2 regions of the Cupriavidus sp. C3SS-1 genome follow, and region 1 is predicted to be linked to the other one. Evidence: predicted binding sites of a transcription regulator. Region 1 holds the regulator's gene; the other holds the start of a gene.

The links. Region 1 encodes FliA, which starts transcription of late flagellar genes. Its sites were predicted from a motif close to CTAAAGTTTNNNNNNNNNNNGCCGNTA; they were not measured.
Region 2: a site for FliA is predicted at 1,628-1,654, ahead of kleA (stable inheritance protein KleA). Genes of this name have one in related genera too.

Annotation. Positions count from the first base shown of each region.
Region 1 covers NZ_CP172700.1:2,380,741-2,384,138, forward strand. The annotation lists gene ACIGJC_RS26955 (NAD(P)/FAD-dependent oxidoreductase) at 1-560, opposite strand, end outside; gene ACIGJC_RS26960 (flagellar protein FlhE) at 830-1,279, opposite strand; gene ACIGJC_RS26965 (RNA polymerase sigma factor FliA) at 1,279-1,995, opposite strand; gene ACIGJC_RS26970 (MinD/ParA family ATP-binding protein) at 2,094-2,885, opposite strand; gene flhF (flagellar biosynthesis GTPase FlhF) at 2,897-3,398, opposite strand, start outside.
Region 2 covers NZ_CP172702.1:2,088-5,485, reverse strand. The annotation lists gene ACIGJC_RS31505 (ParA family protein) at 1-6, opposite strand, end outside; gene ACIGJC_RS31500 (transcriptional regulator KorA) at 3-311, opposite strand; gene ACIGJC_RS31495 (DUF2761 domain-containing protein) at 418-747, opposite strand; gene kleE (KleE stable inheritance protein) at 749-1,075, opposite strand; gene kleA (stable inheritance protein KleA) at 1,284-1,520, opposite strand; gene korC (transcriptional repressor KorC) at 1,678-1,935, opposite strand; gene ACIGJC_RS31475 (hypothetical protein) at 1,952-3,160, opposite strand; gene ACIGJC_RS31470 (hypothetical protein) at 3,172-3,390, opposite strand.

The DNA of each region.
Region 1 (3,398 bases):
AAGATGGCGCTGCGCACCGGAAAGCCGGATGGCGTTTCGAGCTGCAGCAGCCGCGGCAGGATGCGCCCGAAGCCGGAGGCATCGAGCAGGAAGCGGCTGGTGACGCGGTAGCTGTTGCAATTGGGATCGCGCACGGTCACGACCGGCTGCGCCCCCGATACGTCCACGTCAGTCACCTGGTGCCGGAAGCGGACTTCCGCGCCCTGCTTCTCCGCTTCGCGGATCAGCACATGATCGAAATCGGCCCGCTGTACCTGGTAGGTGGTTCCCCAGCCGGACGAGAATTTGTCGCGGAAATCGAAATCGACATAACGGTCGCCACGCGCAAACGCCGCGCCGTTCTTGTACTGGAACCCGGCTTCGACCACGGCCTGCAGCATGCCGGCCGCCTCGATGTATTCCATGCTCTGCGGCAACAGGCTCTCGCCAATGGAAAAACGCGGGAAGGTCTCCTTCTCGAGCACCATCACGCCAATACCCCGGCGACGCAGCAGCCCGGCTGCCACGGAGCCCGCGGGCCCGGCGCCGATGATCAGCACGTCTGCAACTTGATCTTCCATTTGATCCTCCAACGCATTCAGCCCGCACGCAGCGCATGGCCAACTGAAGCTAGTGACGAGGCGGCCCCCTCCCCACAGGAAATCGCGACCTGCGGGATCCGACGGCATCGCTACGGAATGGGCAACAAGGGGCCGCGAACACTGTCGCGAGACAGTATGACCACATGCTACCGAATGAAGGGAAACGTGGAAACAGAACAGTGCCGGTGGTGCCAGGCGGCGATATCGATGTGGGTTTGGTCGTCACACCGGCGCTGGCACGCTGTCGGTCAACGGAACCCCACGATCACCTGATTGCTCTTGCCCTGCAGCAGAGGCGCCACCGCACCCTGCCCGGGCAGCCTGAAGGCAAACACAAAGCCCTGGGTCGCGTCGTCGCCATCGAAGGCGTCGGTCTTGCCTTCAGACTGCGGCAGCATCACGCAACGCTGGGCATTGCAGAGGTAAGCCTGCAGATCCACCGGCGGTGTCGCGACAAAGCTGTAGTGCCAGCGCACCGAGGTGATGATGCCTTCGGATTGCGGCAGGTTGCCGCTTGGCAGGATCGGAGGAGAAACGGTGCGCTGGCCGCGGCCATACAGCGCCGGTCCATTGACCGATGCGCTCCAGGCATGCCGGGTGCCGGCCTCGGGCGCGGCCCACGCTGCGGTGGCGATCGCCGCCAGCACGGCCGCCATGGCATGCTGGACACCCCGTCCGATGCCAGACCGGCCGCGCATCAGAGCATGCCGCGCAATTGATTGCGCAGGCGCGTGATGGCCTGCCCGCGGATCTGGCAGACGCGCGATTCGGTCACCTCGAGCACCGCGCCGATCTCGCGCAGGTTGAGTTCCTGGTCATAGCACAGCGACAGCACGAGCTTCTCGCGCTCGGGCAGCCGGTCGATGGCGCGGATCAGCGCTTCGCGCATGCCGTTCTCCATCAGCTGCGTGAGCGGATTGCCGTCTTCGCTGACGCCAAGATGGCGGTCGAGAAAGTCTTCTTCGCCCGAGCGCTCGAAGTCTTCGTAGTGAAGGAGCTGGCAGCCATAGACCTCGTTGAGCAAGACCTGGTAGTCGTCCAGCGGCATTTCCAGTTCCTGCGCGACTTCCGAGTCGAGCGGTGCGCGGCCGAGCTTCTGTTCCAGGCCGCGCTGCGTGCGCTCGATGCGCCGCGTGAACTGGCGCAGGCTGCGCGACTGCCAGTCGTTGGCCCGCACCTCGTCAAGCATGGCGCCGCGGATACGCTGGCTGGCGTAGGTCTCGAATCGCGCGCCATGCGTATCCTCATAGCGCTTGGCCGCGTCGAGCAGGCCGATCATGCCGGCCTGGATCAGGTCATCGATCTGCACGCTGGCCGGCAGCTTGGCCGCCAGTTGCAGCGCGATGCGGCGCACCAGCTGCGCGTGGGTCTTGACCACGTCGGCCTGTTCGAGCTTTCCCTGGATCGTGTACATGGTGGAATTCTCGTGAATGCTTGCTTGCAAAGCCTGCCCGCATGGCGGGCCGGCGGGGTCAGGGGCGGGGTCGTCTTCCGTTGCGAACGGTCATGCGTTCAGGCCGCCACGGCGGATGGCGCGGCCGTGACCCGCTCTGCGCGCAACGGCCATGCGCCAATGCCACTGGCGGCCCGGCGCAATGCAATCGTGGCTGGCGCAGCCGGGTAGGCTTCCACCACGCAGCGCCCGAGCTGCACGCTGCGCGTCACCAGCGGATCGGCAGGCAGCCAGCCAGCGCTGCTGATCTCGACGCCAAGGTACTGCCGCGCGGTGCGCGCGAGGTTTCCGGCAATGGCTTGCACCGCGGCGTCGGTGGCCGCCATGTTGACCACCAGGTGGAAATGCCGGCAGGCGTGCAGATGGTGCAGGCGCTTGATGCAGGCATAGGCCGCGGTGATCGAGGCCAGCTCCGGACGCATCACCACCAGCACGTTGTGCGCGGCGCCCGCCAGCGCGGAGAGCGCACCATCCGCGTCCGTCATGGCATCGATCAGCACGCTGCGAAAGCCGGACAGCGAATCCGGCCATTGCGCGACGTTCGACTGTGGCGTACCAGCCGGCAATACTGCGGCAGCGCCAGCCGGACGCGCACCGAGCGCAGCCTCCAGCGTCAGGCGGCCTGCCCGGACGTCGGCAAACGAGCCGGCGGGCTCCGCGCCGGTCAGTCTTACGGCATGGCCGGCCCGGTCCTCATCGACGAGCAGCACGCGTTCGCCTTGCATCGACAAGGCATGCACCAGGCCACAGGCAATGGTGGTCGCCCCCGCCCCCTGTTCGCTGGCCACCACGGCGATGCGGCGCGTGACGCGCGGCGCCAGCATGCGTCGCAGGCTCTCGGCCTGGTCCATCGCCAGCGTGCTCACGACGTGACTCCGGGAGCCATGAGTTCGGGCAGTCCGGACAACGAACCGGCCGGCGCCGCCACAGCGGGCCGCGCGGCACCGATGGCAGCAGCGGTGTCGTCGCTTTCGAGGAGATCAACGGTGTCGGGCGTGCCATCCGACTGGCGGCCCGGATAGCTTTCCAGCACGTCCAGCAAGGCCAGCAGGCGGCCCATGCCTTCATTCAGCACCGGACCGGCCACCGCGGCGCTGCCCGGCTGGCGCGGCCCGCTGCGGCCCGCCAGGCGGGCCAGGAAGGCCGGCGCCGTAGCCGTCGGCGAATGTTCCAGGCGCAGCGCGGTCACGCCCAGCTGGAGCGCCGCCAGGCCGCCGCCCGCGGCGCTGGCGCCTTCGCCGTCTTGCGCGAAATGGTCCAGCGCATGGCGCAGCGTGCGGAACTGGACTTCGGCGTTGTCCGCCCACAGCGACCAGCGCGCGGCATGCGCGGCGTGGCCCGACAGTTGCGGATCGCACAGCAGA
Region 2 (3,398 bases), on a different replicon from region 1:
TTTCATGAGTTGGGTTCCTGTTTCCTCTTTCCCTTGGCGTCGGCTTCCCAACGCTTGACGATGAACGCTTGATGCTCCGGCAGTACCGCCGTCACCCGCTCGAAGCCCTGCGGGAGCACTTCCCCCGCCACTGCCCACACGCGGCTGACCGCTTGCGATACCGCCCCCTTGGTCAGCCCCAGCGAGGCCACAAACTCGGCCTGGGGCCTTCCATCGACCAGCACGCCGCGCGCTATGTCGATGGTCTGTTGCCCGATCTCCAGGCCCTTGATCGCCGCCTGGAATTGGGCTTCGGTTAGCCGTTTCTTCATGGAGAACACCCATATAAACTCCACACCCGGTTGTTGAACAAAAGGCGGTGCCAGCCGCCGACCATGTGCAGAAGTTTAGCTAAACTCGCCGCCCGCGTCAAGCGTTTTAGCGGCTAAAAATGGGCGCGTGATCTTCTTTCTTGGCGTTCAACCTGGCCGCGTCAGCGGCACTCATGAAGAACGTCATCAGCGGGCCGACCGTGCGGCTCGAACCGTTGGCAAAGCACACGTCGAACTGACCGCCGGCGGTGTGCGGATCGACGCCTTCCACCAGTCGCCAGGGGTCAAGGCCCCATTCCTCGGATTGCGCGCTGTACCAATAGGCCGGCGCATCGCCGTTCAAGTCGCTGGCCGCGTACTCGCGCACCAGGACGGCCACCCGGCCGGTGTTCGGCTCCACGAATCCCGGCGGGTAGGGTAGGGTCTGTTTTTTCATGTCAAAGCCCCTTCGGCTTGTAGATCGAAACGAAGTAGGTGATCGCGGTCAGCACCGCGAAGTACGCCAGGAACGACCAACCGGCATACACGCCAGGCGTGTTCCAGTGGTAGAGCATCCGCACGAACTGGAAGAAGGTGGCAATCGACAGCACCCACTTGAGGATCGGCCAGACCAGCACGGTCGCCACCCATACGAACTTGACCAGGCCGGCCAGCAGGCCAGCACCGGGGGCCTTGTTGGGGGCAGCAGACGCGGCGGCAGGCTCCACCGGCGCGGGCGCGGCGGGCTGCTCGATCTCCTTGGGGAACTTGATGATGTTGGACATAGCTTGACCCTCCACGCGCTTACGTGTTGAATGCTGGGTGCTCCCACTCGGAAGCATGGTTACGGTGTGCCAGCACCAGGCCAAGCGCCCCGGATCACTCCGGGGCGTTCCTCCACCTGGGGCCGCCCTTGATCTTGCCTCGGCTCACGCAATACTCCTTCTTGGCGTCCTCGATAGGCCCGGCCGTTGCCGACCGGGCCATGTGCTCTTACCAGCCGGCCCGGCGCTTGGCCTGCTCGACGGCTTCCATCGACCAATGGCCCTTGGCCTGCCCCTCCAGGGAGCATCCGGCGAAGTACGCCTTGCCGCGCAGTTCCTCGGCTTTGCACACCAGCTCGGCCGCCTCGGCCATCATGGCCGCGATCTCGTCACGGCGGGCCGGGAAGTCGGTCGCTGCCGCGCCCTCCAGCTCGTCAATCCAGGGCATAATCTTGTTGTCGCTCATCGGACTTTCTCCGGTAGTTGACCTGGGCAATGTGCCCGGCCTTCAAGTGCTATATTAGGGCAAAATGCCCTAACCTGTCAAGCACTTTAGCTAAACTTTTTTCGCTTTACCGGAATCCGAAGGCTAAACTTTAGCCGCTAAAACCTTTCCCTTGGCGTCAATCCTCTTTCCAGATCACGCCCAGCCCGGCCTGGTCGCACAGGATCGCCCATGCCGCATAGGGAATCGGGGTGTCCTCGCCGATCCAGCGGCGGATCGTGCGGTCGCCCTTCGCGCCCAGCCCCAGCGCCTTCGCGGCCTTGCTGCCGCTGAACCCGGCCAGGCGCAGCACCTCTCGGACTTCCTCGCCGGTCGGTTGCGCCCAGCGTTCGGCCGGCTTCAAGCACTCCAGCCGGATATTGGCGTCGTTCGTCATTCGTTCGTTCTCCTGGTCAAGTGATAAGCCGCAACTGGTCGAAGCCGTAGATCGACTGGATGCAGCTCGGGTCTGAATCGACCACGCGCCGGCCTGCGCGATTGGTCTTGTACGTTACCGGCCTGTCGTCGTGCGCCCACACCTGGCGGGTGTCGGGATGCACCTTCACGATGATGATGCGCTTGCCGATGTAGCGGTCGAAAACCGGGTGATGGACGCTCACGATCTCGCACCGCTGGCCGGGCTTGAACTCCACCAGGTCGGCCGGGCCTCCATCGCCATTCCTGGCGATGCTGCAGGTTGCCGCGCTCGCTCGCGGCATCGTTGTTTCCGGCGATACAGGCCCGCCCTCGCCCGGCTCGGCATCGTCGGCTTTGACGATGCTGCAGGTCATCGTCGTTTCTGGCGATGCGGGATCTCGCTCCGGGCCTGCGCCGGTGATTTTTCCCTTGGCGTCCAACCCGGCGGCCCTGGCCGCCTTGATCCTGGTCGCGGCCTCGGCCGCCCAGCGCCTGGCGATGAAGGCCCGATGCGAGGGCAGCACCACATCGACCAGGACGAACCCCGGCGGCACCAGGACGGTCGCCGGTGCGCGCCGCGCCGGCGGCTCCAAGCCGGCCAGCCAAGCGGGCAGGGGAGCATCGGCCAGGCGGTCGCGGTAGCTGGCCTCGACCATCACCGGGCGCTTCTTCTCGGCTCGCTGCGCAGCCAGGATGCCGCGCGCAACCTCGTCCACCGTCATGCAGCCCTGCGCCGTGTCGAAGTGCGAGCGGTAGCCCGTTTCGGAGATAAACGGCCTGTCCAGGTCGATGACGTGGAACTGGAAGTGGGCACCCAGCGGCCCGCCGTAGCCGGCCTCGTACTCCACCAGGGCGCGCATGTCGCCATCCGCGACCAGGAACTGGCCGCGCTGGCCCCACAAGGGCACGTCGCCAGGCACCGCCGCGCAATGGCGCTCGATGACCTGGCCGGGCGCGTCGTGGTCGGCCATGCTGCCCACGTGCGTTCCGCCGTTCATCTTCCAGATGACGGCCTCGTATCGGTCGCTGGCCGCCTCGGCGGCCGCACCGTCACCGCGCATGATCGCCGCGTCGATCTCCACCACGGCCGCCACGGCGGCGGCCAGCAGCTCGTCGCGGTCGGTGGGCAGCTCGGCCAGCAGCTCGGCCGCCGGCGCGTTCCAGTCCTGGCCCGGCTGGGCCGGCGTCTTGCGTTTCTTCGCCATCGGCCGGCCCCTCAAGTGTCAGCACGCCGCCACGCGATCACGTCGCGGGCTTCGTAGCCGTGGCGCTTGCAGTCGTCGCAGAATCCCGAGCTGAACCCCTTGTGGTTCGTGCCGATCCATGCGGCCGGCTTGCCGCATTCGTGGCCGTAGGTGCCCGGCTCGGCGTTGTGGCACTTGCCGTCCGTCGCGTAGCTGTTCGTCGGTGCCTGGGGAGCGTTGTTCCTGGTCATGGTCGCCT